Regions from separate parts of the Cutibacterium sp. LaCa_89 genome, predicted to be linked through region 1. Evidence: riboswitches for the same ligand, from Rfam matches in the RefSeq annotation. Region 1 holds a riboswitch; each other region holds the start of a gene.
What was found. Region 1 has a riboswitch for cobalamin ahead of ACP8LP_RS10910 (anaerobic ribonucleoside triphosphate reductase). Riboswitches for the same ligand answer to the same signal wherever they lie in the genome.

Region 2: another riboswitch for cobalamin. It lies ahead of cobO (cob(I)yrinic acid a,c-diamide adenosyltransferase); the one in region 1 lies ahead of ACP8LP_RS10910 (anaerobic ribonucleoside triphosphate reductase).
Region 3: another riboswitch for cobalamin. It lies ahead of ACP8LP_RS01805 (FecCD family ABC transporter permease); the one in region 1 lies ahead of ACP8LP_RS10910 (anaerobic ribonucleoside triphosphate reductase).
Region 4: another riboswitch for cobalamin. It lies ahead of cobI (precorrin-2 C(20)-methyltransferase); the one in region 1 lies ahead of ACP8LP_RS10910 (anaerobic ribonucleoside triphosphate reductase).

Annotation. Positions count from the first base shown of each region.
Region 1 is NZ_CP190889.1:2,371,625-2,379,134, reverse strand. Features, by position in the region: gene ACP8LP_RS10925 (hypothetical protein) at 1-31, shown strand, start outside; gene ACP8LP_RS10920 (cutinase family protein) at 36-1,100, opposite strand; gene ACP8LP_RS10915 (YbhB/YbcL family Raf kinase inhibitor-like protein) at 1,365-1,826, opposite strand; cobalamin riboswitch at 2,021-2,213, shown strand; gene ACP8LP_RS10910 (anaerobic ribonucleoside triphosphate reductase) at 2,289-4,625, shown strand; gene nrdG (anaerobic ribonucleoside-triphosphate reductase activating protein) at 4,639-5,151, shown strand; gene ACP8LP_RS10900 (DEAD/DEAH box helicase) at 5,135-7,510, opposite strand, start outside.
Region 2 is NZ_CP190889.1:522,457-529,966, reverse strand. Features, by position in the region: gene cobT (nicotinate-nucleotide--dimethylbenzimidazole phosphoribosyltransferase) at 1-703, opposite strand, end outside; gene ACP8LP_RS02360 (cobalt-precorrin-6A reductase) at 929-1,681, shown strand; gene cobA (uroporphyrinogen-III C-methyltransferase) at 1,675-2,451, opposite strand; gene cobBC (bifunctional hydrogenobyrinic acid a,c-diamide synthase/histidinol phosphate aminotransferase CobBC) at 2,451-4,883, opposite strand; gene cobO (cob(I)yrinic acid a,c-diamide adenosyltransferase) at 4,883-5,497, opposite strand; cobalamin riboswitch at 5,538-5,674, opposite strand; gene cbiT (precorrin-6Y C5,15-methyltransferase (decarboxylating) subunit CbiT) at 5,698-6,294, shown strand; gene ACP8LP_RS02335 (energy-coupling factor ABC transporter ATP-binding protein) at 6,511-7,344, opposite strand; gene cbiQ (cobalt ECF transporter T component CbiQ) at 7,341-7,510, opposite strand, start outside.
Region 3 is NZ_CP190889.1:411,693-419,202, forward strand. Features, by position in the region: gene ACP8LP_RS01785 (mycothione reductase) at 118-1,518, shown strand; gene ACP8LP_RS01790 (class I SAM-dependent methyltransferase) at 1,637-2,407, opposite strand; gene ACP8LP_RS01795 (ABC transporter substrate-binding protein) at 2,404-3,423, opposite strand; gene ACP8LP_RS01800 (ABC transporter ATP-binding protein) at 3,435-4,193, opposite strand; gene ACP8LP_RS01805 (FecCD family ABC transporter permease) at 4,190-5,215, opposite strand; cobalamin riboswitch at 5,254-5,412, opposite strand; gene ACP8LP_RS01810 (ABC transporter ATP-binding protein) at 5,561-6,367, opposite strand; gene ACP8LP_RS01815 (FecCD family ABC transporter permease) at 6,364-7,386, opposite strand; gene ACP8LP_RS01820 (FecCD family ABC transporter permease) at 7,383-7,510, opposite strand, start outside.
Region 4 is NZ_CP190889.1:501,867-509,376, forward strand. Features, by position in the region: gene ACP8LP_RS02245 (sensor histidine kinase) at 1-695, shown strand, start outside; gene ACP8LP_RS02250 (response regulator transcription factor) at 692-1,303, shown strand; gene cbiB (adenosylcobinamide-phosphate synthase CbiB) at 1,628-2,656, shown strand; gene ACP8LP_RS02260 (cobyric acid synthase) at 2,658-4,118, shown strand; cobalamin riboswitch at 4,135-4,362, shown strand; gene cobI (precorrin-2 C(20)-methyltransferase) at 4,349-5,077, shown strand; gene cobM (precorrin-4 C(11)-methyltransferase) at 5,074-6,045, shown strand; gene cobJ (precorrin-3B C(17)-methyltransferase) at 6,042-7,510, shown strand, end outside.

The DNA of each region.
Region 1 (7,510 bases):
GACTACTGGGCAGTGGTTCTTCGAGCTGTGAGGTCTCAGTGCCAGCGGTGATGACGCTGACGACGTCGTCCGGCTCGTCCCAGGAACCAGCCCAGTGCCAGACCGAGCACTCCGGCACCGACCGCAACTGCGATCTGCAACGGGCCCCATTCGCGAGTCGCGACCGTCACCGTCTGTCCATGGGGGATGGGAACACCCTTGGCCTCGGCGGCTCCCACGGCATTCGCGCGCTGGGCAATGCGATTCAGGGAAGCCTCCAGGACGCTTCGGGTGTACCCCATGTGGACGGGACGGCCTTGGTTGAGCTCGTCCTGCCAGGTTGACTGCAGGGTGAGGATGCGCGTCAGGGCTGGCGCGGTGTCGCAGACCGGATCACCCTTCAAGCACACTGAATAGGTTTCCGGGTAGGCCTCGGGAGGGATCGCCGCCCCGGCCTTGACCATGTCAGCGTCCAGAGATTTCTGATCAAGGGATTCCTGACTCAGACTGAGGGTGGCCTTGATGATGGCCCGCATCTGGGCGTCACGGTTGGCCCCGGGGGTCGCATGTGCGCGCTCTCGCAAGTAGTAGAGGATGGCAGCCATTCCCATGGCTGACCGGTCGGCATCTCCACTGAGTTCCTGGACGTTCTGCCCTGGGTAGTGGTCTGGGTTCCCGGCCAGGATGGCACCTGCCAGGCGCTGAGGGGTGTCGGTCTGGGCGAGGGCCTGGGTGATGGCCTGGGAGCCTTGGGAAAAACCGGCGAGGATGACCCACTCCTTGGGGCACTGCTTCTTCTCGGCGTTGAGGAGGGCGGTGAGTTTCTTGGCTCCCAGAGCCGCAGAGTCGAAGTACTCCGTCGACGGCATGGTTGCGTCGAAGAGGAGACTGCTCATCGATGCCTGTTGCAGGGTGTGAGGGTCAGCCGCAGGGTAGTCCAGGTAGACCTGACGGACAGTTCCCTTGCCCTTCCACTTCTGGGCCACAGCGTCACGGATCGACGTGATGGTCTCGCCATAGGGAGGGGTTTCCCCGGAGCCGCGAACGCCGACGAACATCACGGAGGCACACTCCATCTGGGATGCGTGTTCTGAGGACACCGGGTCTGAGCCCCAGCCCATTCCTGCTCCGGGGGTGATGGGTGCGGCAGGTTTGGGAGAGTCCGCGGATCCGCTGGCGTAGCTGGTGCTGGTGGTCGTCGGGGTGGGGGTTGCTGACTCGGCACTGGCGGAAAGCGGCATCGATACCAGACCGACGGCGACGAGGAGAGTGAGCAATGTCTGCCGAAGCTTCACGACGCCAGTCAAGCAGGCACCGCCGACACGTGGTCGACGGCGCCTGTTCGTGTTTGCTGCCACGAGGTCGGTTGGCAGCCCTGGTCATCGTCAGGACTGCTGGAAGGTTCCGGTGATCGACGCGGAGTCCAGCTCGCTGGTGTGGATGGCGAAGCGGACCTGGACGTTGGCGGCGTCGTCAGGAATGTCGAGATGCTCGCTCGGCATGGCATGGACGGTGTGGATGTAGCGGTGGGCCGGTCCGGGCGGCGGGCAGGCGCCGGAGTAGCCGTCCTCCTGGTAGTCGTTGGTCCACTCGCGCACGCCGGAGGGCAGCGGGCCGCCTTCGTCGAGGGAGGTGACGTCGGCCGCGATGTCGGCGAGGATCCAGTGCCAGAAGCCGGAACCAGTGGGGGCGTCGGGATCGTAGATGGTGATCGCGTAGGACTTGGTGCCCTCCGGGCCGGGTGTCCAGCTCAACTGCGGGCTGACGTTCTTGCCGCCCGCATCGGCGTGGGCGTAGGCCAGGGCGATCGGCTGGCCTTCCTTGATGGACGTGCTGGTGATCTCCATGGGTTGTGTCCTTTCCCTTGGCGTGTGTCCATGATGCCAGCCTGATGCGCGATCCGAAGGGGTGTCACGACCGGTTCCGAACGCGGGGAAGCCCACCCCTGATGACGAGGTGAAGGGGTGAGTGTGCAGATGTGATGAGATGCGTATACCCTTCATCTTGTGCTGGTTCTCATCGCCAGACACCAGATGTAGGGGTTGTATCCACATCTGGTGGCGATGGGAGGAAAGAGGGAATCCGGTGGGAAACCGGAACTGCCCCGCAGCGGTGACAGGGAACGACGGCGACATACGCACTGGCCATCCGGTTGGGAAGCGTCGCTCGGTAGGAACTCGTCTGACGGCGAAACGCCCTGAAGTCCGAAGACCTGCCAGCGCCCGGGTCGGCGACCCGGTACGACTACGGGCGCGCGGGACGACCCGGGGCGAACCTGCTCCACCCGTGCGCTGCTTCGAGGAGAGAGCATGTCGACCACCCTTCATTCGGTGTCCATCAGCCAGCAGCGAGCAGTACCAGCATCCATCCGCAAGAGGGACGGACGGGTCATCGGATTCGACTCGACGAAGATCGTCGAGGCCGTCCGCAAGGCCTTCGTCGCCTGTGGCATCGACGCCCCCGAACTCCTGGCCTCCGAGGTCGCCCTCGAGGTGCTCTCCCGACTGAGCGAGATGGGTGAGGACACCCCTGACGTCGAGGCCATCCAGGACCTCGTCGAGAAGGCCCTCATGGATCAGGGACATGACGACGTCGCCAAGGCCTACATCCTCTACCGTCAGCGTCGTACCGTCGCCCGCGACCAGCAGTCCGCCCTCATGCGCACCCTGCGCGAGATCACCTTCGCCTCCGCCGAGGAGGCTGACGCTAAGCGGGAGAACGCCAACGTCGACGGCAACTCCGCAATGGGGTCGATGCTGCGCTACGGAACCGAGTCGGCCAAGCAGTTCAACCTGCTCGAGGTGCTCGACCCCACCCATGCCGCCGCCCATCGTGACGGGGACATCCACATCCACGACCTCGACTTCTTCACCCTGACGACCACCTGTTGCCAGATCAACCTCACCGATCTCTTCGAGCACGGCTTCTCCACCGGCCACGGCGTGCTGCGAACCCCGCAATCGATCGGGTCGTACGCGGCCCTGGCCTGCATCGCGATCCAGTCCAACCAGAATGACCAACACGGTGGCCAGGCGGTGCCGAACTTTGACCGAGACATGGCGCCGGGGGTCGCCAAGACCTTCGTCAAGGCCGCCCAAATCGGTCTGACGAGGACTTTCGAGGTTCTCGGTGGTGACGAGGAGCATCTCGACGAGGTGCGCGAGGCGGCCTCCGGGTGGGTGCTGGAGCCGGATGCCGCCGCGCTGGCCCGTGAGAAGGAGCAGCTGGCGGAACTGTTCGCCGGGCTCATTGACGACACCGACCGGGTCGCCGACAGAGTCCGTCGCCAGGCTGTCGAGGAGACGCGTCGTCAGACCTACCAGGCGATGGAGGCCCTCATCGCCAACCTCAACACCATGAATTCGCGAGCCGGGGCGCAGACCCCGTTCTCGTCGATCAATTACGGCACCGACACCAGCCCGGAGGCGCGGATGGTGATGCATTGCCTGCTGGAGGCCACCGAAGCCGGTCTGGGCGGCGGGGAGACCGCGATCTTCCCGATCCAGATCTTCCGGGTGCAGAAGGGTGTCAATCTCGACGACGACGACCCCAACCACGACCTGTTCCGGCTGGCCTGTCGTGTGAGTGCCAAGCGCCTCTTCCCGAACTTCTCCTTCCAGGATGCCCCGTTCAACGCCGAGTACTACGTGCCCGGCCATCCCGAGACCGAGATCGCCTACATGGGCTGCCGCACCCGGGTGATGTCGAACGTCCATGACCCCTCGCAGGCCCAGACCTGGGGACGCGGGAACCTGTCCTTCACCTCGATCAACCTGCCGAGGCTGGCGATCGAGGCCAACCACGACGTCGATGTTTTCTTCACCTCCTTCGACCGGATGATCGACCTCGTCATCGACCAGTTGCTCGACCGGCTCAAGATCCAGTCCCACAAGCTGGTGCGAAACTTCCCCTTCCTCATGGGGCAGGGGGTCTGGATCGGCTCGGAGAACTTGGGGCCTGACGATGCCGTCGCCGAGGTGCTCGAGCACGGGACCCTGTCGGTGGGGTTCATCGGGCTGGCCGAGACTTTGACGGCCTTGGTCGGTGTCCACCACGGTGAGTCGGAGGAGGCCCAGCAGCTCGGCTTGCGGATCGTCGGTCACCTGCGAGAGAGGATGGACGAGGCCGCCGAGCGCACCGGGTTGAACTTCTCGGCCCTGGCCACCCCAGCCGAGGGACTGTCGGGACGATTCGTGCGGATGGACCGTCAGCGTTACGGGTCGATCCCGGGAGTCACCGACCGGGAGTACTACACCAACAGCTTCCACGTGCCGGTCTGGTACCACATCGGTGCTGCGGACAAGATCCGCATTGAGGCTCCTTATCACGCCTTCACCAACGGCGGTCACATCTCGTACGTCGAACTGTCGGGCGATCCGGCACGCAACGTCGACGCCTTCGAGGCCCTCGTGCGGTACATGGCTGCCAGCGGCATCGGGTACGGGTCCATCAACCATCCGGTCGACCGGGATCCTCAGTGCGGCTACACCGGGATCATCGACGACGAGTGTCCCAAGTGCGGCCGTCACGAGGATTCCGGGTCCTTCGACCGGATTCGCCGCATCACCGGCTACCTCGTCGGTGGGCTGGACAGATTCAACGACGCCAAGCGGGCCGAGGTCCGCGACCGCGTCAAGCACGGATGAGACCGGAGCGAGGATGAGGGTTGCCGGGATCGAGCCGGAGTCGATCGTCGATGGTCCCGGCATCCGCTTTACGGTCTTCGCGCAGGGATGCCCGCTGAAGTGTCCCGGATGCCAGAACCCTGGTACCTGGGATCCCTGCGGTGGCCAGGAGATCGACGTCGAGGAGATCATCACCGAGATGAGGTCGTCGGTGTTGGCGTCCGGATTGACGCTCTCGGGCGGTGAGGCGAGTCGTCAACCTGGAGATTGCGCGACGTTGTCCCGTGCTGCCCACGAAATGGGGTGGGACGTCTGGGCATGGTCCGGATTCACCATGGATGCCCTGCTGCGTCAGGCCCGTCACAACCCAGAGCTGGCCGAGATGCTGGACCAGGTGGACGTCCTGGTCGACGGACCTTTCCAGCTGGCACGACGCACCCTCACCCTGCCATGGCGGGGAAGCGGAAACCAGCGGATCATCGACGTCCCTGCGACCCTGCGCGAGGGGCGAGTGGTGGAGTGGGAATCCGTCAGTCCAGCCGGCTGAAGGCCCTTGTCCGAAGTACCAGGTCCTCGGCCTCGTCACACTCGTCGAGGTCGACGGTCGCGGTGATCGACCAGTCGTGGTTGCCGGCAGGGTCGTCGATGATCTGACGAACCAACCAGATCCGGGCGTCGCGGCGTCCCGACTCCTTCTCGATCATGAACAGACCGGGGGCGCGGGCGTCCGGGCCGTCGTTGATCTCGTCGTGCTCGCCCCAGTAGTCGCCCAGGGTGTCCTCCCAGGCATTGGTCGTCATGGCAGAACTGTCGGGCTCGAGGGCTCCCAGGGCCTCGAAGTCGTCGTCTGCGGCCAGGATCACCTTGCGGAACAAGGCATTGCGCACCATGACGGTGAAGGCCCGCTGGTTGGAGGTGAAGGTCCGTACCGGACGGACCTCTTCGGATTCCTCATCGACGGGATGGGTGAGTTCCTCCCACTCGTCGATGAGGGAGGAGTCGGTGGAGCGGACGACCTCGCCCAGCCAGGAGATGACGTCGGCAAGTTCCTCGGTCCGCTCGGACTCGGGGACTGTCTGACGCAGCGCACGGTAGGCGTCGGTCAGATAGCGCAGCACCAGACCCTCGCTGCGTTGCACCTTGTAATGGGCGCAGAACTCGCCGAAGGTCATGGCGCGTTCGTACATGTCGCGCACGACCGACTTGGGCTGCAGGGCGTCGGAGGGAATCCACGGGTGGCTTGGGGCGAAGATCTCGAACAAGGCGTCGAGGGTCTCCTCGAGCGGGCGTGGCCACTCGATCTCCTCGACGGCGGCCATCCGATCCTCGTAGTCGTAGCCGTCCTCCTTCATGCGTGCGATGGCCTCGCCACGCGCGGCATGCTGCTGGGCTATGAGGACGCTCATCGGATTGTCGAGGGTGGCCTCGATGACGCTGACGACGTCGAGGGCGTGAGTAGGGGACTCCGGGTCGAGGGTCGCGACGGCCTCGCTGGCGAAAGCCGACAGCGGCTGGTTGAGGGCGAAGTCATCCTGCAGGGCCTCGTTCATCGCGAATTTGCGGCCACCGGGGGTGGGCTCGTCGAGACGGTGGACGACCTCGGAGCGCAGCAGGGACAGCCCGATCTGCACGGCGCGACGGTAGAGGCGACGCCGCTCGGCGACGGCCGGGGTGGAGGAGTCGACGAGGTGCTGGACCGCCCGAGCGGTGTCCTCGTCACGCTGCAGCAGGTTGAGCAGCATCGCCTCGGTGATCCTCATCCGGGCGTGGAGGGTCTCCGGGGTGGACTCGATGAGTTTGGTGAAGGTTTCCTCGGAGTAGTTGACGAACCCCTCCGGTGGCTTGTGACGCTGCACCTTGCGACGCTTCTTGGGGTCGTCTCCGGCCTTGGCAAGAGCCTTCTCGTTGGCGATGACGTGCTCGGGTGCTTGGGCGACGACGTAGCCGACGGTGTCGAATCCGGCCCGACCCGCGCGACCGGCGATCTGGTGGAACTCACGGGACTTCAGGACTCGGGTGCGTCGACCGTCGAACTTCGTCAGGGAGGTGAACATGACGGTGCGGATCGGCACGTTGATGCCGACCCCGAGGGTGTCGGTGCCACAAATGACCTTGAGCTTGCCCTGTTGGGCGAGGGTTTCGACGAGGCGTCGGTACTTCGGAAGCATCCCGGCGTGGTGGACCCCGATGCCCGAGGTGATGAACTTGCGCACCGTCGAGCCGAATCCCTTGGAGAAGCGGAAGTCGGCGATCTCGGCGGCGATGCCGTGACGCTCCTCGGTGCTCACCAACTTCATCGACGTCATGGACTGGGCGCGTTCCAGAGCCTGCTTCTGGGACGGATGGACGATGTAGACCGGGGCCTTCTGCTCCTCGACGAGCTCCTCGATGGCCTCGTGGTCGGGTTTCATTGACCAGGAGTACTGCAGCGGGACGGGGCGGACGACTCCGGTGATGACGCTGGTGGGGCGTCCGGTGATGGTGGTGAGGCCCTCGGACAGGTCGGTGACGTCACCGAGGGTTGCGCTCATGACGATCTGCTGGGCCTGCGGGAGTTCGGACAGCGGCACCTGCCAGGCCCAGCCCCGGTCGGGGTCGCCGATGAAGTGGAACTCGTCCATGACAACCTGGTCGACGTTGGCATGGCGACCCTCGCGCAGGGCGATGTTGGCAAGGATCTCGGCGGTGCAGCAGATGATGGGGGCATCGGAGTTGACGGAGGCGTCGCCGGTGACCATGCCGACATTGGTGGCTCCGAAGATCTCGCAGAGGCTGAAGAACTTCTCGCTGACGAGGGCTTTGATGGGGGCGGTGTAGTAGGAGCGTCCTCCCGCAGCCACGCAGGCGAAGTGGGCTGCGGTGGCGATGAGGGATTTCCCGGACCCGGTCGGGGTAGTGACGATGAC
Region 2 (7,510 bases), 860 kb from region 1:
TGACCTGGAGTGCGCGGGACACGACACCGATCTTGTGCTGGTGACGACGGTCGTCCGACCCAGCGCCCTTACCCGTCACCTCAGCAGGAGAGCACCCGGTGAAGACGCTGATGAGTGCCGAGGCCGGCGTCGTATTCGCGATGCCCATCTCGCCAGTGACGAGGATGTCTGCTCCCCCCTCGACAGCCTCCAGGCCGGTCTCGATACCGACTTCAAGGGCCTGGACGGCCTCGTCAGCACTCATGGCCGGGCCCTGGGAGATGTCATCGGTGCCTCGTCGCACGCAACGCTGGCGAATGGGCGCGTCGACCTCGTGGAGGGCACCGACGTCGGTGATCCACAGCTGCGCACCCATCTGCCGCGACAACACGCTGATCGCTGCCCCGCCGGCCGCCATGTTGGCCATCTGCTGGGTGGTGATCTCCTGAGGATCCGGGGAGACTCCCTGGGCCCACACCCCGTGGTCGCCTGCGAACAGCCCGACGACCGGGTGGCTCGGGACAGGGACCGGTACCTGTCCGTACATTCCCGCCAGCCGGATCGAGAGATCCTCCAACAGCCCGAGCGAACCCTCGGGCTTGGTGAGCACCTGCTGACGGGCTCGGGCAGCCTCCAGGGCCTTGGCGTCAGCTCCTCGAATGCCGCGCATTGTACGGGCAAGCAGGCTCTCAGCGGACACGGATTCAGACAGTCGGGCCATCATGCTCCATCGTCGGGGACGCCGCCGCATCCCCCGGGCCTGTGTCCTCGCAGTCCCGGACGCCACGCACGTGCGTCGCAATGTGGTCCCACCCCGGTCGGGGCAGGTGTGCGCGGTTCTGGTCTGACTTCGCCTCGATGGCGTCACAGTGGCGGGACCGTCCCGGATTCACACCGGTGTTCCACCGCGGTCGAGGATCATTGTCCCACAGCCTGCTTTGATGGAGTCATGGACGTCCTCATTCTTGGCGGCACGACAAAGGCCCGGCAGCTGGCCACTCGACTGGTCGATGACGGGATCGACCTGTGCACATCCCTGGCGGGACGCACGAAGTCCCCACGACCCGTCCCAGGACCGACGAGACTGGGCGGGTTCGGCGGTGTCGACGGTCTCAAGGACTTCCTCACCGCCAACGAGGTCAAGGTCATGGTGGACGCCTCACACCCCTTCGCCGCGACCATGCACGGCCACGCCGCACAGGCGTGTCTCGATCTCAACCTGCCGCTGGCCCGGCTCGCACCGCCGAGCTGGCGCACCCAACCCGAAGCCGCAACCTGGCACTGGGTGGACGATCACGACGCCGCCGCACGAGCCCTTGCGGACCTGCCTGACGTCGTCCTGCTGACGGTGGGACGCCAACCCATCAGCCATTACCTGCGCCTTGGCCCGCGTCGGGTCATCGTGCGCTGCGTTGACGCCCCCGAGGAGGAGCTTCCCGAGGGCTGGACGGTGCTGCAGGAGCGTGGCCCTTTCACCATGGCCCGGGAGCGCGAGATCTTCTCCGGGGGTGTGGCGACCGTCGTCTCGAAGGACTCCGGGGGCACCGAGCTGGACCCCAAACTCCGTCTGGCAGCCGAGACCGGCGTCCAGATCGTCATGGTGTCACGCGGCCCGGCCCCTGGTTGGGGGGACGAGCTCAGCGAGGTCGACGAGGCGGTGCAGTGGATCAACGCCCACCTCGCGACGGTGAAATCTCAGTGATCAGACGGTTCGTGGACCTGGGTCTCGTCGAGGTCCAGGCCCGCGACGTCTCCGACAACGGTGATGGCCGGCGGCTTGATGCCCGCTTCGACCATGTCCTCGGCAGCCTTCTCCAGGGTCGTCGTCAGGGATCGCTGGGTGAACAGTGAGGCGTCCGCGACGACGGCGACGGGGGTGTCACCGGCAAGTCCACCTTCCATGAGGCGTGCAGCGATGTCACCGATGTGCGCCACGCCCATGAGGATGACGAGAGTGGTGCCAGTCTTGGCGATCTGTGCCCAGTCGAGTTCGGACCGGGTGTCGCCGGGGGCGACGTGCCCCGAGACGACGGTGAATCCCTGGACCAGGTGACGGTGGGTCAGTGGGACTCCCATGAGCTCGGGGCCGGCCACGCAGGAGGTGACTCCGGGAATGACGCGCACCGGGACGCCGGCTGCGGCGCAGGCCTGCCACTCCTCGCCACCACGTCCGAAGACGAAGGAGTCGCCACCCTTGAGGCGCACCACCTTGCGCCCGGCCCTGGCATGCTCGATGAGCAGCTCGTTGGTTCGCTCCTGCGGGACGTAGGGCCCGCGCGGCACCTTGCCGACCGGGATCTTCTCGGCGTCCGGATTCTCGTCCATGACGACGACCGGAGCGAGACGGTCGTGGAGGATGACGTCGGCCTGACGCACTGCCTCCAGCCCTGCAACGGTCAGCAGCCCGGGATCACCGGGGCCACCTCCGACGAGGGTGACAGTGCCGGGAACGAGTTCTGGGGAGTAGGACATCAGTTTTCCTTGGGTTGGTGTGCTGTCAGATCGGAGATAGCTCGGGCGAGCTCAGCATGTGTCTTCGTGTCACGGACGGCGAGTCTGATCCAGCTGGGACCGAGACCGGGGAAGGTCTCCCCGCGCCTCACGGCAAACCCGCGATCAGCCAGAGGAAGACGCACCGATTCGCCGCTGATTGACGAGGTGTCGACGAGCACGAAGGGAGCCTCGGAATCGACGATGGTCAGACCGAGTTCTCGAAGGCGTCCGACGAGGTCGGCGCGGGCCGCGGGAATCTCGTCACGCAGCTGGTTGCGGAACCGAGACGCTTCCTCGGAGGTGCAGGAGACCATGGCCGCGACGGCCGGGGTGGACACCGACCATGGGGTCTGGTGAGCCGCCAGACGTGAGAGGAGTCGCGGATCCCCGACGACGTATCCGGCACGGATTCCGGCCAGGCCGTAGGTCTTCGTCAGGGAACGCAGCACCAGCAGGTCGTCCATGTCGTTGCCGATGAGGGACTGGGACTCGTCAGTGGCGTCCATGAAGGCTTCGTCGACGACGAGGATCCGACCAGGGCGGCGCAGGGTCAGCAGGTCGGACGCCGGGTGCAGCCGACCGGTGGGGTTCGTGGGGTTACCGACGATGACGAGGTCGGCATCCTCCGGGACGAGGGCCAGATCCAGTGCGAACCCGTCGGAGGCATTGAGGATGACTCGGTCGACGTCAATCCCGGCTGATCTCAGAGCTGCCTCCGGCTCGGTGAACTGAGGATGGATGACCGCAGCGTGGTGCGGCTGCGTGGTCGCAATGAGGGGGAAGGCCTCGGCTGCTCCGGAGGTGGGCAGAACCATGTCGGTTCCCACACCGTGCATGGTGGCCAGGGCGTCCCGGGCCGGGGCGGCGTCAGGGTAACGCGCCCAGTCGTGCTCGGTGGAGGTGATTGCGTCGCGAAGCCACTGCGGTGGCTCGAGGACGCGGACGTTGACGGCCAGGTCGACTAGACCGTCGGCAATGTCGCTGTCCCCGTGGTGATTGAGGTCAGGCTCGCCCTCCTGGGCCCCTCTCCCCTCGTGGAACCTCGCCACCTCACGGGCAAACCACGCCGCCTGGGAGGGGTGACCGGCCCAGTGCAGGTGCAGGTAGGAGGCCTGAACGGTGGGACGCCCCAGAGAAGCAGGGTCTCCCAGAGCTCCCTCGGCACGATCGGTGCCGTCGGGCATGGCGATGTGCCAAGCCGGGTCGACGTCAGCCAATGGCGTCGTCGTGGTGCGGTGGAATTCGTGGCCGACGACGCTGATAGAGTTGCGGGTGGCGACCCGGTACCCCATCGTCAGCCTCGTCGCCATCGCCGCGTCCATCGGAAGGACGCCGGCCATGTCGCGCCCGTCGAGGTGACGGCAGAGGTAGAGAAGCCCGGCGCACTCCGCGACGATCGGCATCCCGGCCTCGGCATGGGCGCGGACATCTGCCGCGAGCTCGGTGTTGTCCTCCAAATCCGTGGCGTGCATCTCCGGGAATCCACCGCCCAGGTACAGGCCCTGGATGCCGTCCGGAAGACGTCGATCGGTGAGGGGATCGACGTCGACGACCGGGAACCCGGCCGCCCGCAACATCTCGGTGGTCTCGGGGTAACGGAAGGTGAAGGCTCGCCCCGCGAAGATTCCGACCACCGGCGGCTCGTCGAAGGAATGGCCTTGCCAGCCAGCTGATTGCAGAGCGGCTCGCGGATCCCAAGGCTCGACGTCGAGGTCGGGTGCGGAATCGGCCAGGTCCATAACGGCGTCGAGATCGACGTGTTCGGCGATGAGGTCACCCAGGCCGGCGACCTTGGAGGCGGAGTGCTCCCACTCCCCCGCCGGGACCAGGCCCAGGTGGCGAGACGGCACGAAGATCGACTCGGTGCGCGGAATCCGCCCCAGCACCGGGATGCCGAGTCGGTCGAGTCCGCGCACGACCTCGGCACCATGACGAGGAGAGGCGACCCGGTTGAGGATCACACCGGCGATCGTGACATTCGGATCAAACGTCGCCAGACCTGCCACCACTGCGGCGTGGGTGAGGGACGCATGAGCGGTGTCGACGACCACGACCACCGGGGTCTGGGTCGAGGTGGCGATCTCGGCGCTGGACCCGCGTCCGGTCCCGAGCTGGCCGTCGAAGAGGCCCATCACTCCCTCGATGACCGCAATGTCCGCCGCATCGGGGGTGACGAAACCATGGGCCAGCAGCGGGGCCATGAGCTCGTCACCACACATGACGGAGTCCAGGTTGCGGCCCGGACGACCACTGGCCATCGAGTGGTAACCGGGATCGATGTAATCCGGCCCGACCTTGAACGGCGCCACCGTCCGGCCGGTGGCACGCAGGGCTGCCATGAGACCTGTCGCGACGGTCGTCTTACCGCCTCCCGACGCCGGGGCGGCGATGAGGATTCGTGGAATGCGCATCACCATTCGATTCCCGCCTGACCACGCTGACCGGCGTCGAAGGGGTGCTTGACCTTGGTCATCTCGGTGACGAGGTCTGCGGCCTCGACGAGGGCTGCCGGGGCGCGACGGCCAGTGATGACGACGTGCTGGGTGCCGGGGCGGTTGACCAGTGTGTCGACGACCTCGTCGACATCGAGCCATCCCCAGTCCAGCGGGTAGGTGAACTCGTCAAGAAGGTAGAAATCAAGCGCCTCGCTGGCCAGGAGTTCCGACACGTGTCGCCACCCCTCGCGGGCAGCGGCCTCGGGGTCATCGGCGGCATCGAAGGAGCGTGCCCAGGACCATCCAGTCCCCATGACCTCCCATGTGACGGGACCGCCGGCACCGGTCTCCTCGTGGAGTTTCCCGAGAGCTTGCAGGGCGTCCTGCTCGCCGACATGCCATCGTCCGGACTTCACGAACTGGAAGACGCCGACTTTCCACCCTTGGTTCCAGGCGCGCAGGGCGGTACCCATCGCCGCTGTCGTCTTGCCCTTGCCCTCGCCGGTGTTCACAGCAAGAACTGGCCGTAATCGTCGCTGTCTGGTGGACAGCCCGTCGTCTGGTGTGGCGCCACTGCGCGCGTGCGGCATGAACGACCTCCTTGCGGGTCCGCGCCCGTCGGGTCACGGGATTTCCGTGACCTGACCCGCAGGATCGACCTGGCTCGCGCTGAGGCGCTCACAGTGGCGGGACCGCTCCGGATTCACACCGGATTCCTCCCCGAGGGCCATCGTCGATTGTGTCACACGGGTCGGGTTGTCCTCACCCGGCACTGCCCTAAGCTTCCCTCATGACCCATGATCCTGACGCCACCCTCCTCGGACGCACGCCTGGCCTCGACGAGACGCACTTCGCCCATGACGGCCTCATCACCAAACATCCGGTGAGGGCCGTCGCTCTGGCAGCGTTGCGACCCATGCCGGGCCAGCTGCTGTGGGACCTCGGCACCGGCGCCGGGTCGATCGGTGTCGAGTGGTGTCGCACCGATCCGACCTGCCGAGCCATCGGGGTGGAGCGCAAGGCAGAACGGGCCGCCAATGCCCGCACGAATGCCGCAGAACTCACTCTGCCCGGCCAGTTCGAGGTCATCGACGCCGACCTCGCCAAGGGGCTGCCGGAGGGACTGCCCGACCCGGATGCCATCTTCATCGGCGGCGGTGCGACGGAAACCCTCGTCACCCAGTGTCGACCACGTCTGCCCATCGGGGGACGGCTCGTCGTCCATGGGGTGACGATGGAGGCCGAGATGCTCGTGGAGTCCTTGCACCGGGATCTGGGCGGTGACCTCATGAGGTTCGGCGTCGAGACCGCCGACAGCATCGGCCGGCTGCGGGGCTGGAAACCGGCCCGCACCGTCGTGGCGTGGACCTGGCAGCACACTGAGTGACGACGAGCCACCCAGTGTGCACAGTTGTCTGATCCTGGACTCAGCTGATCTGGGAGGCCAGCAGGCAGGCAGCCCAGGTCTGCTCGGCAGCGAAACGCACATGGTGTGGCACTGCCGAAACCGACAGCGCTGACCTGTTCATGATGACCATCGAACCGCCGCACTGTGGCCGCCCCATCAAGAGTGCCTTGTGCCGCTGATGTCACAACGATGACGTCAACACGGACTGCTCGGCGCCAGGTGTGACAGGATCGCGACGACCTCGCTCATCGTTCGGGGACGCTCATCCATCCCAAGACGCCGGACCAGTTCGAGGGGCCAAGGCAGGTGTAGATGGGCCCTCTCCACCATGGTCACATTTGCGAGTAACTCGTCGATCGGCCCCTGCTGCACTCCCCCGTCGACAACGATGAGCGCCTCGTCAGCCCAGGCCAGGGCCAGGTCGACGTCATGGGTAGCCATCGCCACGGTCGTACCGTGGTCGCGCAGACGGTCCAAAGCCTCCAGCATCTTGGTGACGCCGACCGGGTCGAGTCCGGCGGTGGGCTCGTCAAGGAGAAGCAGATCCGGGCGCATGGCGACGGCACCGGCGACAGCAATCCTCTTGCGTTCGCCGTAGGACAGCTGGTGCGTGGCACGCTCGGCAAGATGGCTGGCCCCGAGTAGCTGCAGGGCCTCGGCGACGCGGTCGCGCACCTCCGCCACGTCCAGCCCCATGTTCATCGGGCCGAAGGAGACGTCCTGGCTCACGTCAGCGCTGAAGAGTTGGTCGTCGGGGTCCTGAAGGACGAGCTGAACCGCCCGACGGTGCTCACGAAGCTGGGTGCGCCCGTGACCGAGCACGGTGTCACCTCTCTTGACCTTGCCCTTGACGGGCTTGAGGGAGCCCGACAAGCAACGCATCAGCGTCGTCTTGCCCGATCCGTTTGCTCCCAGAATCGCCACCCGAACTCCAGCGCGGAAGGACACGTTGACGTCGGTGAGCACCATGGGCCGGCCAGGGTGAGTGGCGTACAGGTGCTCGGTCGACAACAGGGCTTCGTCACTCATCTGAAAATCCTTCCGGTCGTCGACCAGCTGATCGCCCAGACTGCGGCGATGACGATGACGACGATGATCTTGAACCGCGCTGATCCGACGCGTTTGACGGGCAGGGTCACCAGTGCGGACTCGAATCCGCGGTTGACCAGGCCGTCGTTGAGGCGGTTGGCCCTCG
Region 3 (7,510 bases), 740 kb from region 1:
CGATCTGGCGATCACCATACATGCCAGATGCGAGAATCAGGGATCCGTAAGGTTGTCATGCGACGCCGGCGGCGGGTTGAGGCGATCCGTCATAGCTCGGGATGACAGACTGGGGGCATGGAGCACTACGACATCGTCGTCATTGGTTCGGGCTCAGGAAACACGATCCTGGACGAGGAATTTGCCGACCGACGCGCCGCCATCATCGACTCGGGCACTTTCGGGGGTACCTGCCTCAATGTCGGCTGCATACCGACGAAGATGTTCGTGCTCCCGGCGGACCTTGCGACCTCGCCGTCCGAGGCAGCCAAGCTGGGGGTCAGGCTGCAGTTCCGCGGGGCATCCTTCACCTCCATTCGTGACCGAATCTTCGGACGCATTGATCCCATTTCTCGAAGTGGGCTTGAGTACCGCCAGGGGCTGGAGAACATCGACGTCTACACCGACGAGGCGAAGTTCGTCGATCCCCACACCATCGAGGTCGGGGACACTCGCATCACTGCGGACCAGATCGTCCTGGCGGCAGGGTCGCGCCCGCGTGTCCCTGATGTCCTCGGTCTCGACGACCCGAGCCTGGCGGGGTCGATCCACACCTCCGACACCATCATGAGGTTGGAGGAGTTGCCCCACCGTCTGGTGATTCTCGGTGGTGGATTCATTGCCGCCGAGTTCGCCCACATCTTCTCCGCGCTGGGATCCAGCGTCACTGTCATCAATCGGTCCGGGAGGATGCTGCGTCATGAGGACCAGGAGATCTCGCAGCGGTTCACCGATCAGATTGGTCACCGCGTGAGGCTGCGGATGTCCGAGGGCTTGGTGGGCATCGATCGTGATCCTGGTGGTCACCTCGTGGTCTTGACGGTTGACGGTGACGGGGTCGACTACGACTATCCGGCCGACGTCGTCCTCAATGCCATGGGTCGGGTGCCCAACGGTGACCGTCTCAACCTTCCAGCTGCCGGGGTTGACGTCGATGACGATGGATTCGTGGTCGTCGATGAGCACCAGCGGACCAATATCGAACACATCTGGGCCCTCGGCGACGTCTGCTCGCACTGGGAGCTCAAGCACGTCGCCAACCACGAGGCCCGAGTGGTGCGCCACAATCTGCTACACCCTGATGACCTGGCCAGTTCTGATCATCGATTCGTGCCTCATGCGGTGTTCTCGGACCCGCAGGTCGCCTCGGTGGGTGCGAGCGAACAGAGTCTGTTGCAGTCCGAGATCCCGTACACCAAGTACGTCCAGGAGTACGCGGACGTCGCCTATGGCTGGGCGATGGAGGACGAGGGACACTGTGTCAAGCTGTTGGGTGACCCGGGGACGAGGACGCTGCTGGGCGCCCACATCATCGGCCCGCAGGCATCGACCCTCATCCAGACCTGCATTCAGGGGATGAGCGCCGGCCAGACAGTCGGGGAGATGGCGCGGGGACAGTACTGGATACACCCGGCACTGCCTGAGGTCGTGGAGAACGCCCTGCTTGGCCTTGACAAGGAGTTTGACCGACTCGGGTGATGCTGAGGGTGACATCGGGGGCGGTTCTTGGTCAGCCCCTGGGATGGGAGCGAGGGCGACAGTAACCCTTGACCAGAGCAGAACGGTGGGCGGGGGGTACCCCCGCCCACCTCCAGCGTCACATCGGCATCCGCCCCATCAGAATCCGGTCGTCGAACCACTGCCAGACCTGAGCAGTCTCGGTGAATCCGGCCGCGCGCATTGAGGCGAGATGGAACTCGGCGCTGACCTTCCGAGAGATGTCCTTGTCCGCCCAACGGCGTCGGAACTCCTCGGCCTCGGACTCCCATCCAGGCATGGCCAAGGCTGCGTCCCACCATTCCTGCCAGGACATTGCCCCGTCGTCTCGCATCTGAGCCTCGGTGCGGTCTCGTTCTGCCGGGGCCAATTCAGCCAGGAAAGGCTCAGTGGCCTTGTCGAAGAAGAGATGATCGGCATTGAGCAGGATCCCGCCAGGGGTCAGCACCGAGGCGATGTCCTGGTGCACCCTCGTCAACTCATCGGGCTCGAACCAGTGCAGGGCCGTCGCGCTGACAGCGGCATCAAAGGGTTCCTCAGCCCACCGGGCCGCCCATCCGGGCTCCCGTAGGTCGACATCGACGATCTCAATTCGATCCGGGTGTGGCGTCGTCTCGCGGAACAACCGCATGAGCACCGGGTCGCGATCGATCCCCACACAGCTGGCGTCACCAAATCTCTGTGTGACGGCGTTTGACAAGGATCCAGGTCCACAGCACACGTCGAGGACGCGCAATGGGTGGTCGAGTTTCTTGGCCAGCCCGGCCAGGATGTCCATCATGCAGCGGGTGCGATTCTCGCGGAACTCGATGTACATCTTCTGCTGGGCGTCCCATGCCTGTAGAAGTTGTCGTGGTGTCAGTGAGGTCACTTTTCCGCCATGAGCTCGTGCAGCTTCTCGACGCCCGTGATGGACGACGGGGACGGTGGATCAATCAGAGAGAACGGCAGCACGACAACGTGACCATTCTTGACGGCGTCGAGTTCCTTGGCTCCCTTGAAGCCGAGGAATGTTGACTCAACCTTCGAGGCATCTCCGGTACCGGCAAGTAGCACTATCCATTTCGGGTTCTTGTGCAACACGTCCTCCATGGAGGCGTCGAAGACGCGTTTGGAGTTGTTGCCGTAGAGGTTCTTCAATCCGTTCGCGTCCAGAATGGGCTGAACCATGCTGGACGATCCGTAGGTGTAGAACTCGGTGCTACCAGGAGTGATGTACAGGGCAGCTGCACCGTCCTTGGTACCCGATCCTGCCTGGGACTCGATCTTCTTGATCTTGCCCTCGAGGTTTTTGTTGACCTCCTTGGCCTTGTCCGCGACGTTGAAGATGTTTCCGATTTTCGTCACCTCCTGGGTGACGAGGGAGAAGGTGGCCGGTGATGCGGGAGCCTTGTCAGGACACATGGCGTCAGGGCTGTACGTCTTGACTCCGGCCTTGCGCAGAGCTGCGCGGTCGACGCCGGTGTCGTAGCCGATGACCAGATCCGCATGCTGGTTGAGGATGGTCTCGGTGGACACCTTCGCGCCGCCGGTGTCGAGCTCCTGGGAGGCGATCTGCGGAATGGCCTTGATCTTGGCAAGCGTGCCGGCGTCAAAGGCGTCTTCCTTGATCTGCCCGGCGCGACCAATGACGTGGTCAAGTACGCCGAGGGCAGCCATGGTCGAGGCATCGATGTCTCCCAGCATGATGACCCGCTTGGGGGAATCGGTGAAGCTGAGCTTCTCGGTGCAGCTCAAGACCGTCCTGGGCAGTGCCGAGGACGCCGAGGCCGACGGAGAGGACTTATCGGTTGAGGAACCAGCGCAGGCGCTCATGGACAGGGCGCACAGTCCCGCGAGGGTTGCCGCCGCTGCGCGAGTCGTGCGGCGGGTGCGGAGGGCTGACATGGTGTTCTCCTTCATCGTGGTGGGTTGAACAGAAGATGGATGTGTCCGTCGTGGGAAATGCGGTCCACGTCGACCCGGTAGATTCGCGACAGCAGATCGGGTTGCAGGACCTCCTCACAAGGGCCGGAGGCGACGAGGCGGCCTTGATCAAGCAACACCAGTCGGTCGCATGCTCGAGCTGCCAGGTTGAGGTCATGGAGCACGATCACGGTGGTGGCGTCAATGGTTTTGACGAGGTCGAGCAGGGCGAACTGATGGCCGATGTCGAGGTGATTGGTGGGCTCGTCGAGCAGCAGATGGCCGGCCTGCTGGGCGATGGCTCGGGCGACGAGAACCCTCTGACGTTCCCCGCCGGACAACTGGGTGACGAGTCGATCCGCGAGACCTGTCAGGTCCGTTCTCGTCAGGGCATTGTCGACGATGTCACGATCGGTCGCATCCCCGTATCCCATGAGCGATCGGTGGGGGAGTCGTCCCAGGGAGACGGTGTCGCGAACCGTCAGCGGCAGGGCTTGATCGGGAATCTGAGAGACGACGGCGACCTCGCGCGCAATCTCGCGGCGATTCATGGCTGAGAGATCATGGTCGCTGACGGTGACTCGTCCGGAGGCAATCGCGACGTTGCGGTACAGCGCAGACAACAAGGTTGACTTTCCTGCGCCATTGGGGCCGACGACCCCGATGGTCACGCCCTGATCCGCTGAAAGATCGACGCCGTCGAGGACAACCCGCTGTCCTCGGTGAATGACTAAGTCGGAAGCGGTGATCATGCCATCGCCTCCCGTCGCACCAACACGAGGAGGAACGGCGCGCCGAGCAGACCCGTGATGACTCCGATGGGCAGTTCGGCTGGGCTGAACACGGTGCGTGAGAAGGTGTCGGCCCACATCAGGAAGATGGCTCCGGCTATCGCTGAGGAGACCACCAACCGACGGTGGCCATGACCGATGAAGGATCGCATGAGGTGGGGGATGACCAGTCCGACGAAACCGATGCCGCCGGAGATAGCCACCGCCGTGGCCACCCCAGCCGATACGGGGACGAGAAGCAGCACACGGATGACGGTCGGGTCGATCCCGACCGCGGTGGCCGTGGAATCCCCAGACGCCAACGCGTCGAGCCATGGGGCACATGCCCACAGCAGTACAGTCAGAACGATCGCGACGACAACGTTCGTCCATCCCTGCCCCCAGCTGGCTCGAGACAGGTCACCGAGGGTCCAGAACATCACCGCGCGTGCAGTCTCGGCCGAGTCGGAGGAGAAGATGATGAAATTGGTGACGGCTTGAAAGATGAATCCCACCGCGAGACCGGCGAGGACGAGACGCAGCGTCGACGAGTTCCGGCCGCCGCCCATGAACAGCACGATCGCGGTCGACAGCAGCGCTCCCAGGAAGGCCATGCCGGCTACTGCGAATGATGAGGTGACGCCGACGATGATGATCGCCGCGGCAGCTCCCGAGGAGGCTCCCGCGCTCACACCAAGTACGTAGGGCTCAGCGAGGGGGTTGCGAACCACGGCTTGGAGGGCGACTCCGGCGACACCGAGGGTCGCGCCGACGCCGAGCCCGGTGACGATGCGAGGCATGCGGTTCTGCCAGACGATCGCGTCGGTAATGGAGTCCCAGGTCACGTGAATGGGAATGCCACAATGGTCGGCGAGTACCCCCAAGACCTGACCGATGGGTACCGGTGCGGCACCAAAGGCAATCGAGAGTACCGGCGTGAGCACGAGGAGAGTCACGAGTAGGAAGAAGTGAGCCGGGGTACGGCGGTGAAGGAGTCGAGCCAAGGGAAAGCCGTCCTCGTCAGGGCCGAATCGCGCGGCCGTCGGTCAGATACGGTCCAGGAGGTTTTCGGACTTGGCCTCAACCGAACGGGCGCCTTCCCGGTTTCCCAGTGGCTTGTCTGCCCGTTCGTCCGCCTTACCGCTGCGCGTCAGCCCCCGATTCACACGGGGTTCCCTACGCCGGACGCAATCATCTTAGCAGTGCCTCACAACTGGAATTCGGTTACCCTCACATCCCAGCGTTGTCCTGTCTCCAGTACCTCATGAAGACGATGTGGCGACGGTCGATGCCATACCCATCGGCGAGGGCCCGACGTCAGTGACGCACCATGGAGGGCTTCTCGCGAGTCAGCCGTCATCGACCCCCACGGTGTCGATCGGGATGACGATGGGCGTCCCGACATCCGGGGCATGGATGATGTGCGTGTGCACGCCAAAGACTTCTCGCATGACGTCGGCGGTGATGACCTCGGTCGGGGTTCCGTTCGCTCGAATCTCCCCGTCACGCATGGCCACTAACCAGTCGCAGTAGCGCGCCGCCATGTTGATGTCATGGAGCACCATGACGATCGTCACCCCGTCACGGCGGTTGAGGTCACGCAACAAGCTGAGAACGTCGATCTGATGGGCCAGATCAAGGTAGGTCGTCGGTTCGTCGAGGAAGAGCACGTCGGTGTTCTGGGCCAAGGCCATGGCGATCCACACTCGCTGGCGCTGACCTCCGGACAGCTCGTCAACCGGTCGTCGGGCCAGCTCGACGATTCCAGTGCGTTCCAGCGCCGACGCCACCGCCTGCTCATCGGCGGTGGTCCATCGTCCGAAAATTCCTTGGTGAGGAGCGCGTCCGCGCGCCACCAGATCTGCGACGGTGATCGTCGTCGGAGCTGTCGGGGACTGCGGCAACAACCCGACGACACGGGCGAGTTGCCGGGTCGGCACAGTGGGGAGCTCCTGACCGTCCAGGACGACCTGACCGCTGCTGGGGCGGATCAACCGTGTCATCGCCCGTAACAGGGTGGATTTGCCACAACCGTTCGGGCCAATGATTGCCCCGATCCTTCCGGTCGGGATGCTGAGGTCGAGGTGGTCCAGGACGGCGCGGTCTCCGTACCCAACCGATACCGCGTCGGCCTTCAGATGATGACTGGTTCTCACGCACTCTCCTTTCGAGACTGACGAGCCATGACGATGAGCAGGTACACCCCGCCCAGAATCCCGGTGACCAGCCCCACCGGATAGGTGTGTGACATGAGGTTGGCGCCGACGAAGTCGCACACCAGTACCAGGACCGATCCAGTGAGCGCGGAGGCCATGAGTGGGGCATCTCCTGGGCCACACAGTCGAAATGCAATCGGTCCGCACATCAGCGACACGAAGGCGATCGGTCCTGCAACGGCAGTGGCGCAGGCCAGCACGATGACCCCGACGATCATGAGCAGAGCACGAGTCCGCTCCACGTGTACCCCCAGCCCGGTGGCCAGGTCATCCCCCACGTCCATGGTCCCGAGGTGGCGAGAGTTGGCCAGCAGCACCGGTAGGCCGATGACAAGGACGACGGCGAGAGTGGCGGATTGGTCAGCGGAAGCCACGGCAAGGTTGCCCGCGAGCCAACGAGCAGCCCCAGCCGCATCATTGGGATCGGCGCGGACCATCAGCCACATCGTCCCTGCGGTCGCCATAGCCCCCGTCGCAATGCCCATGAGGATGAGCCGCTCGCCACCTGATGTGTCGTGGCGCGCAAGCCCGACGACGATGCCGGCCGTTACGATCGCTCCCGCGACGGCCAGACACGTCAGCTGCAGGCCGGACCATCCGAGCACGATGATTCCAGCTACCGCGGCAGTGTTGGCCCCGGCCGTGATCCCGATGACGTCAGGGCTTGCCAACGTGTTGCGCAGCAGGGCCTGGAACAATGCTCCGACAAGGCCAAATGCAGCGCCACAGAGAAGTCCGGCAATGGTGCGTGGGAGACGGAGGTCACCGATGATAAAGGATGCCGGGCCGACCTGCCCGCGGAGAGCGTCGACGACTTGTGACGGCGAGTACATCTGCTCGCCAAGGCACAGGCTGGCAATGAAAGCGGCGACAGTTGCCACCGACAAGATGGTCACGACCAGACCACGACGCAGGCGGCGGTGCCGTCGCCCTTGCCGCACGAGAGCAAACGCGCTCATCGTTGTCTCACCTCCCGGCAACGGATCAGGGCGATGAACACCGGAGCTCCGGTGATTGCGGTGACGATTCCCACCGCGACGTCGGCAGGCCGAGTGATGACGCGTCCCAGGACGTCGGACGCCA
Region 4 (7,510 bases), 830 kb from region 1:
TGTTGGTGGCCCGGATCATCGACGACCAGCGACAGTGGTGGCTCATCGGACTGCCGTCAATGGCCATGATTCTGCTGGCCGGATGCATCAGTCGGGTGTGGAGCAACAACCGACTCGAGCAGAACAAGCAGCACAAGATCGAGGCCACCTATGCCGAGCGGGAGAGGATCGCCTCCGACGTCCATGACCTTCTCGGCCAGAGCCTGACGGTGATCTCCATGAAAGCCGAACTCATCGGCAAACTCATCGACATCAACCCGGAGGCTGCCAAGGAACAGGCAGCGGACACGCACAACCTGACTCGCGAGGCCCTGGCGCAGGTTCGAGGCCTGGTCAGTGACCTCAACGAGGCTGACCTGGACTCCCAACTCGCCACCGCGGCGACAGCCCTGACGACAGCTGGCATCTCCCTTCGGGTCCGCGACGAGCGGACCGGTGAGTCCGACCATGACGCCGTGTGGGGATGGGTGGTGCGTGAGGCCGTCACCAACATCATCCGCCACTCTCAGGCCAGGTGCTGTTGGATCGATCTGTCCGACGACCGGATGTGCATCATCGATGACGGCATCGGTGTCGGCGACGCCGAGGAAGGTTCCGGTCGGGCGGGGATGAGGCGTCGGGTCGAGGGCGTCGGTGGGCAGCTGGACATCGGTTCGGGGGACAATGGTCGGGGAACCAAGGTGGTGGTGTTATGACCGACGAGTCGATCAAACTCGTTCTCGCCGATGATCAGGCCTTGGTACGCGGTGCCCTTGTCGCTCTGCTCTCCCTGGAACCCGACATCGAGGTGGTCGGCCAGTGCAGTCGTGGCGACGAGGTCGTCCTGACGGTTGAGAAGACCCGTCCCGATGTGCTGCTGCTCGACATCGAGATGCCCGGAATGGACGGCATCGAGGTGGCGGACCGCTTGGCTGGGGCTGACGTCAAGATTCTCATCGTTACCACCTTCGGACGCCCCGGGTACCTGCGCCGGGCGATGGATGCCGGGGCGGCGGGATTCGTCGTCAAGGACACCCCGGCCTCCGAACTGGCCCAGGCAGTGCGCAAGGTTCATCAGGGAGGCCGCGTCATCGACCCATCCTTGGCCGCAGAGTCCCTGCTGGAGGGGTACAACCCGTTGACGGAGAGGGAGCGAGGTGTGTTGCGGGAGGCGGAGTCGGGGGAGCCGATCGCCGTCATCGCGAGGAAGCTCTCCCTGTCGACCGGAACGGTCCGTAACCACGTGTCCTCAGCGATCGCGAAGACCAACAGCGTCAATCGGGCCCAGGCAGTTGCCGAGGCCAGGAGACGCGGCTGGTTGTGAAGGCGGAAGTGCTCCCAGCTTTTGGAACCACCGATTGTCCAGGTTTGTGTCAGGCAGTTCAAGGAGGCACCGTGAAAGCGCCCGACACCCACTCCCCGCGTCGAACCAACACCAAACCTCTGACTCGTGGCTGCTCGTGTGGTGCGGTCCCGGTGCCCGTCACCACATGCCGTCAACCCAGAGCCCGCATGAGGTGTCGGTCGGCTCCTGCTGGATTAGGCCGCACTGGTCAGTCCTTTCGTGGGGCGGGGTACCAATCCCTCTGGACCCTTCATCAGCGACTCCTCTCCTCATCAGTCCGGGCCGCTGCTCTAGGGTGTGGGCATGCTGTGTCATCGTGACCGTCGTCGTGGGCTCGGGTTGGCCGCCCGGGCAGTGGGGCTGGGAGTAGGTGTCGTCGCCGATCGGTTGTTCGGTGATCCGCAGGAACACCACCCGGTGGCGGTCTTTGGCAATGCCGCCGCTGCCCTCGAGAAGCGTGACTGGGCCGACTCCGTCGCGCGTGGCGGTGCTCATGTGGCTGCATGTCTCGTCCCTCTGGCCCTGTTGGGGGCAGGGGTCGAGAAGGTCACCGCGAAACACCCGATGCTGCGCGTGATCACGACGGCTGCGACGACCTGGGCGGTCATCGGGGCGACCTCGCTGGCCGACGAAGGTCAGCGAATGTACGTCCGGCTCGACGAGGACGACCTGGCCGGGGCCCGCGAGCAGCTGTCCCACCTGTGCTCCCGTGACGCCGACCAGCTCGACGAGCCGGAACTGGCTCGGGCGACCGTGGAGTCCATGGCCGAGAACACCGCCGACGCCGCCGTGGCATCCCTGTGGTGGGGAGCCGTGGCCGGAGTACCGGGAATGCTGGTACATCGAGGGGCGAACACCCTCGATGCCATGATCGGACACCACAACGAGCGTTACGAGAACTTCGGGAAGGTTGCCGCCCACCTTGACGATCTGCTGGATCTCCCTGCCGCCCGGCTGACCGGACTGTTCGCCTGCCTGCTGGCGCCCACCGTCGGGGGAGACCGGCGTCGGGCAGTGCAGATCATGATGCGTGATCATGGCCATCACCCCAGTCCGAACGGGGGATGGTGCGAGTCGGCCTGGGCGGGCGCCCTCGGGGTGCAACTGGGCGGACGCAATGTCTACTACGGCAATCGTCACGAGGATCGTCCCCTGCTGGGAGACGGCGCACGCCCGGACGGTCGGAAGGTCGCGGACGCTGCCGACCTCGTCACCGGGGTCACCGGGATGGCGACGGCTGCCGCCTGCCTCGGCGTAGCGGCCATCGCCCACCTCAGGTTCTACGGCGGCATCCTGCCTCGTCGTTACGACTCGAGCGCGAAGGAGAAGTGAGATGAGTGGAATCCTCGTCGCCGGAACGTCTTCTGACGCCGGGAAGTCGCTGGTCGTCACTGCCCTCTGCCGGGCCGCGTGGCGTCGCGGGATCGACGTCGTTCCTTACAAGGCCCAGAACATGTCGAACAATTCGATGGTCTGCCCCGACGGGTCCGAGATCGGCCGGGCGCAGTACCTGCAGGCCAGCGCCGCCAGGGTGACTCCGGAATCAGCCATGAATCCGGTGCTGCTCAAACCTGGCACCGATCGTCGCTCCTTCATCGTGCTGCGTGGCACGCCGGGAGGCGTGCTGGAAGCGGGACAGTACGCCACCGGACGACGTCACCTCGCGGAAGCCGCATGGGCCGCCTACGACGAGCTCTCCGCCGCCCACGACATGGTCATCTGCGAGGGTGCGGGCTCCCCGGCCGAGATCAACCTGCGTGCCGGTGACTACACGAACATGGGACTGGCAAGGGAGAAGAGCCTGCCGGTGGTGCTCGTCGGGGACATTGACCGCGGCGGGGTGCTCGCCAGCCTCTTCGGCACCTGGGCGCTGCTCGACGACGCGGACCGTTCCCTGCTGGCCGGGTACGTCATCAACAAATTCCGCGGTGATGAGTCCGTTCTCGCTCCTGGTCTGGAAGAGATCACTCGTCGCACCGGAATGCCGAGTTTTGGGGTGCTGCCCTGGGTCCCCGAGGTGTGGCTCGACGGTGAGGATGCGTTGGAGGTGGGACGCTGGCGTCACGACGGGAACTCCGTTTCCACCGACGATCTGCGGGTTGCCGTCGTCCGGCTGCCGAGAATCTCCAACGCCACCGATGTCGACGCCATGGCCGCCGAGGCCGGGGTCGACGTCCAGGTGACGACCAACCCCAACACCTGCGAACTGGCCGACGTGCTCGTCCTGCCCGGATCGCGGTCCACCGTGCGTGATCTGGAGTGGCTGAGGTCCACCGGAATCGCTGAGGTCGTGGCCCGCCGTGCCCGTCAAGGTCGCACTGTGCTGGGCATTTGTGGCGGCTACCAGATGCTCACCCGCCTCATCCTCGACCCCGAGGGTCAGGAATCGCCGACCGAGCGAACCGAGGGACTCGGGCTACTGCCGGTCGAGGTGACCTTCGGTGCCGACAAGACCCTGGCCATCCCGAGCGGATCCTGGCGGGGGATCGAGGTCGGCGGCTACGAGATCCATCACGGCCGAATGGATGTCGACCTGTCGGCGGGGGAGCCCTTCCTCGACGGAGTCCGCGTCGGAAGTGTCTGGGGGACGATGTGGCATGGTGCCTTCGAATGTGACGATTTCCGGCGCGCCTGGCTGGCCGAGGCTGCCGAGCATGCCGGATCGGCGTGGCACCCGGTGGAGGGTGCCATCGGGTATGGGCAGCGCCGCGAGCAGATGATCGACGTGCTGGCCGACGCCGTTGAGGAGCATCTCGGTCTTGACCGTCTGTTCTCCCTGGCAGGCGGGAGCTGACCCCGGCCGTGTCGTGGTGTGGTGCCACGATGTGGGAGGATCGATACAACGACCGATCTCGAGGAAGCCGGTGTGAGTCCGGCGCGGTCCCGCCACTGTGACCATCGCCGCGGTGATGGCAGCCAGACACTCGAACGGTTCGTTGCGCACGTCATCGGGCGAGGACACCTGAGGAGGCCGTCATGAGCTATGCCCCTGTACATCCTGACCACAAGTCGGGACGAACCCTCATCGGGGTCGGAGTGGGGCCGGGTGACCCAGAGCTGGTCACCCTGAGAACCGTGCGCATCCTGCGCGAGGCTGATGTCATCCTCGTGCCCTACACCGAGGCCACCACCGACGGTCCCGGACGTGCCGAGACCATCATCACTGCCGTCGCCCCGGAGATCGTCGAGCGCATCAAGCGCATCCCCTTCTCCATGCGGGAGAGGTCTGGTGTCGGCGAGAAGCGCAGGGCCTCCTGGCAGGTATCCGCCGATGCGGCGATCACGGCCTTCGACGAAGGGGCTCGCACTGTCGCCCTGGCCACCGTCGGCGATCCGACGGTCTTCTCCACCTTCACCTACCTGCGCGCCAATGTCGAGGAGAGACTCCCCGACGTCAGCGTCGAGCTGAGCCCAGGTGTCACCGCCATGCAGGCCCTGTCGGCGGCGTCCGGGCGCCCGCTGGTGGAGGGCAAGGAGGTCCTGGCCCTCGTCCCGGCCACCGTCGGGATGGAAAAACTTTGCCAGGTCCTCGACCTCGTCGACTCAGTGGCGATTTACAAGGGGGGACGCAAACTCCCAGACGTTGTCGAGCAGCTGCGGCAGCGGGATCGTCAGGCTGTCATCGGCACCGACGTCACGCTGGAGTCCGAGCAGATCGTCACCCTCGGTGAGGTCGCTGATACTCAGGCTCTGCCGTACTTCTCGACCGTCCTCACCACTCCAGAGCGCACCATCACGGGAGGAAAACTGTGAACGAACCTCAAGCTGCACGACCCACTCAGCACGCCTCTGAGAGGGTCTTGGAGGATCTGGACCACAACGCCATCGAGCCGCCTCCGGTACCGTGGCGGGAGATCCCCGAGGGAGCAGGCAGGGTCGTTTTCGTCGGTGCCGGACCGGGCGCTCCGGACCTGGTGAGCCTGCGCGGAGCCCGTGTCATCGAGACCGCTGACATCATCATCTGGGCCTCCAGCCTCGTTCACCCCGACATGGTGGCCCGTCACAAGGCGGGAGCCGAGCTCATTGACTCCGCCTCCATCCCGCTGGAGGACCTCGAGCCTCTCTACACCCGCGCCCGTGACGAGGGGCTGGTGGTGGCGAGGGTCCACACCGGTGACCCGTCCATCTATGGCGCCACCGCCGAGCAGCGCGACCTGTGTCGTCGCATCGGTATCGACTTCGAGACCATCCCGGGCATCTCGGCCTTCTCGGCCGCTGCCGCCCGGATGGACGTCGAGATCACCGTCCCAGAGGTATCCCAGTCACTCGTCCTCACCCGACTGGAGGGCGGGCGGACCCCCATGCCCGACGGGGAGACCGTCGCCTCCTTCGCCCGTCACGGTGCGACAATGGCGATCTACCTTTCCGCGGCCCGTAACAAGGCTCTTCAGGATGCCCTGCTGGAGGGAGGCTACCTGCCCGAGACTCCCTGCATCATCGGGTACGCGGTCAGCTGGCCCGAGGAAATCATGTTCCGCTGCGACCTGGCCCACCTCTCGGAGACGATGCGCAACCACAAGCTGTGGAAGCACGCCGTCGTCCTCGTCGGACCGGCCCTGGCAGAGGGCCCGATCAAGACTCGCAGCCACCTCTACCACCCCGGTTTCCGTCACGAATACCGCGGAGCTGACGCCCAGGCCCGCGCTGACCTCAAGGCCCACGGCACTCGCGGCGTCTACGACCAGAACCCCACGAACTCCGACACGAAGGACAATTCATGATTCGCGTCCACGGATATCTCGGTACCATTTCCGACTCCTTGCGCCAGGAGGTCGCCGATGCTGACCTCGTCGTCGGAGGTCAGCGTCACCTTGACGCCCTCAACGTTCCCGACGAGAAGCGTCAGAAGCTCGGCCTCATCGGCCCTGCCGTCGAGCGAGTTCAGTCCCTGCCCGACGACGCCAACGTCGTTGTCATCGCCTCCGGTGACCCGCTCTTCTTCGGTGTGGTGCGACGTATCCGCCAGGCCGGTCTCAAGGTCGAGGTCGTGACGGCCCCGACCTCCTTGCAGGCTGCTTTCGCCGCCGTGGCCTTGCCCTGGGACGACGCCCAGTTCGTCTCCTCACACTCCAAGGACATCGAGACCGCCATCCGGCTTGCCAAGATCCATCCCAAGGTGGGCGTGCTGACAGCCCCCAACCGAGGCCTGGCGGAATTGGTCGACGGGCTCGCGGGTCGCGGCAAGACCTTCGTCCTCGCTGAGAAGATCGGTGAGGAGGGCCAGCGGGTGCGTGTCCTCGACGAGGAAGCAGCCAGGGCCGTCATTGCTGACGCGGACATCCTCAGCCCCAACGTCGTGCTGGTCCTCGAGCATCATCCGGACTCCCCGGCGGCCCTGGGCATCAACCCGGAGCTGGCCGGTGACGTCAACGTCAATGCTCCCGAGGCCCCCCAGCCCGGCGTCGACACCAACCCGGACGGCTCGGACCGTGACCCGATCATCGGACAGATCATCAATTCCGACGCCGCGGCGGCCCACGCCGAGGCCATCGACCACGTGCTCAAGCGCGAGACCAAGAAGTACGTCGGACCGTCCCGCACCGGGCTGGCGGCGGCCTGGGGCGAGTGCGACCTCATCGTCTCCCACCTGGCCCTGGGTGCCACGACGCGCATCATCGCCCCGCTGCTGGAGTCCAAGAAGACCGACCCGGGTGTGGTCGTCGTCGACGAGGCCGGCCGTTTCGCCATCCCATTGGTGGGTGGCCACGTCGGTGGGGCCAACGAGCTCTCCCGCACCATCGCCGAGGCTCTCGGCGGCACCGCCGTCGTGTCCACCGCCACCGACTCCCTCGGTGTCCCGGCCCTCGATCAGCTCGGTTGGGCCTACGAGGGTGACGTCGCCGGGGTGACCGGATCGATCATCGCCGGACGCCCGGTGCTGGTCATCCGCGAACAGCCCTGGCCGCTGCCCCCACTGCCCAAGAACGTCACCGAGGATGCTGAATCCCCGGTCGCCCGAATCATCGTCTCCGAGCGGGTCGCAGAGCGAATTCGGACTGACCATGGTGACGACCTGCCCACCGTCGTCCTGCACCCGAACTGCCTGGTCGTCGGGATGGGATGTAACAAGGGCACCGAGGTCGAACCGCTGCGAGAGCTTCTCGAGAAGACCCTCGCTGACAACGGTCTGGCTCTTGGATCGGTCACTCGTCTGGTCTCCCACGAGGTCAAGGCCGGTGAGCTCGG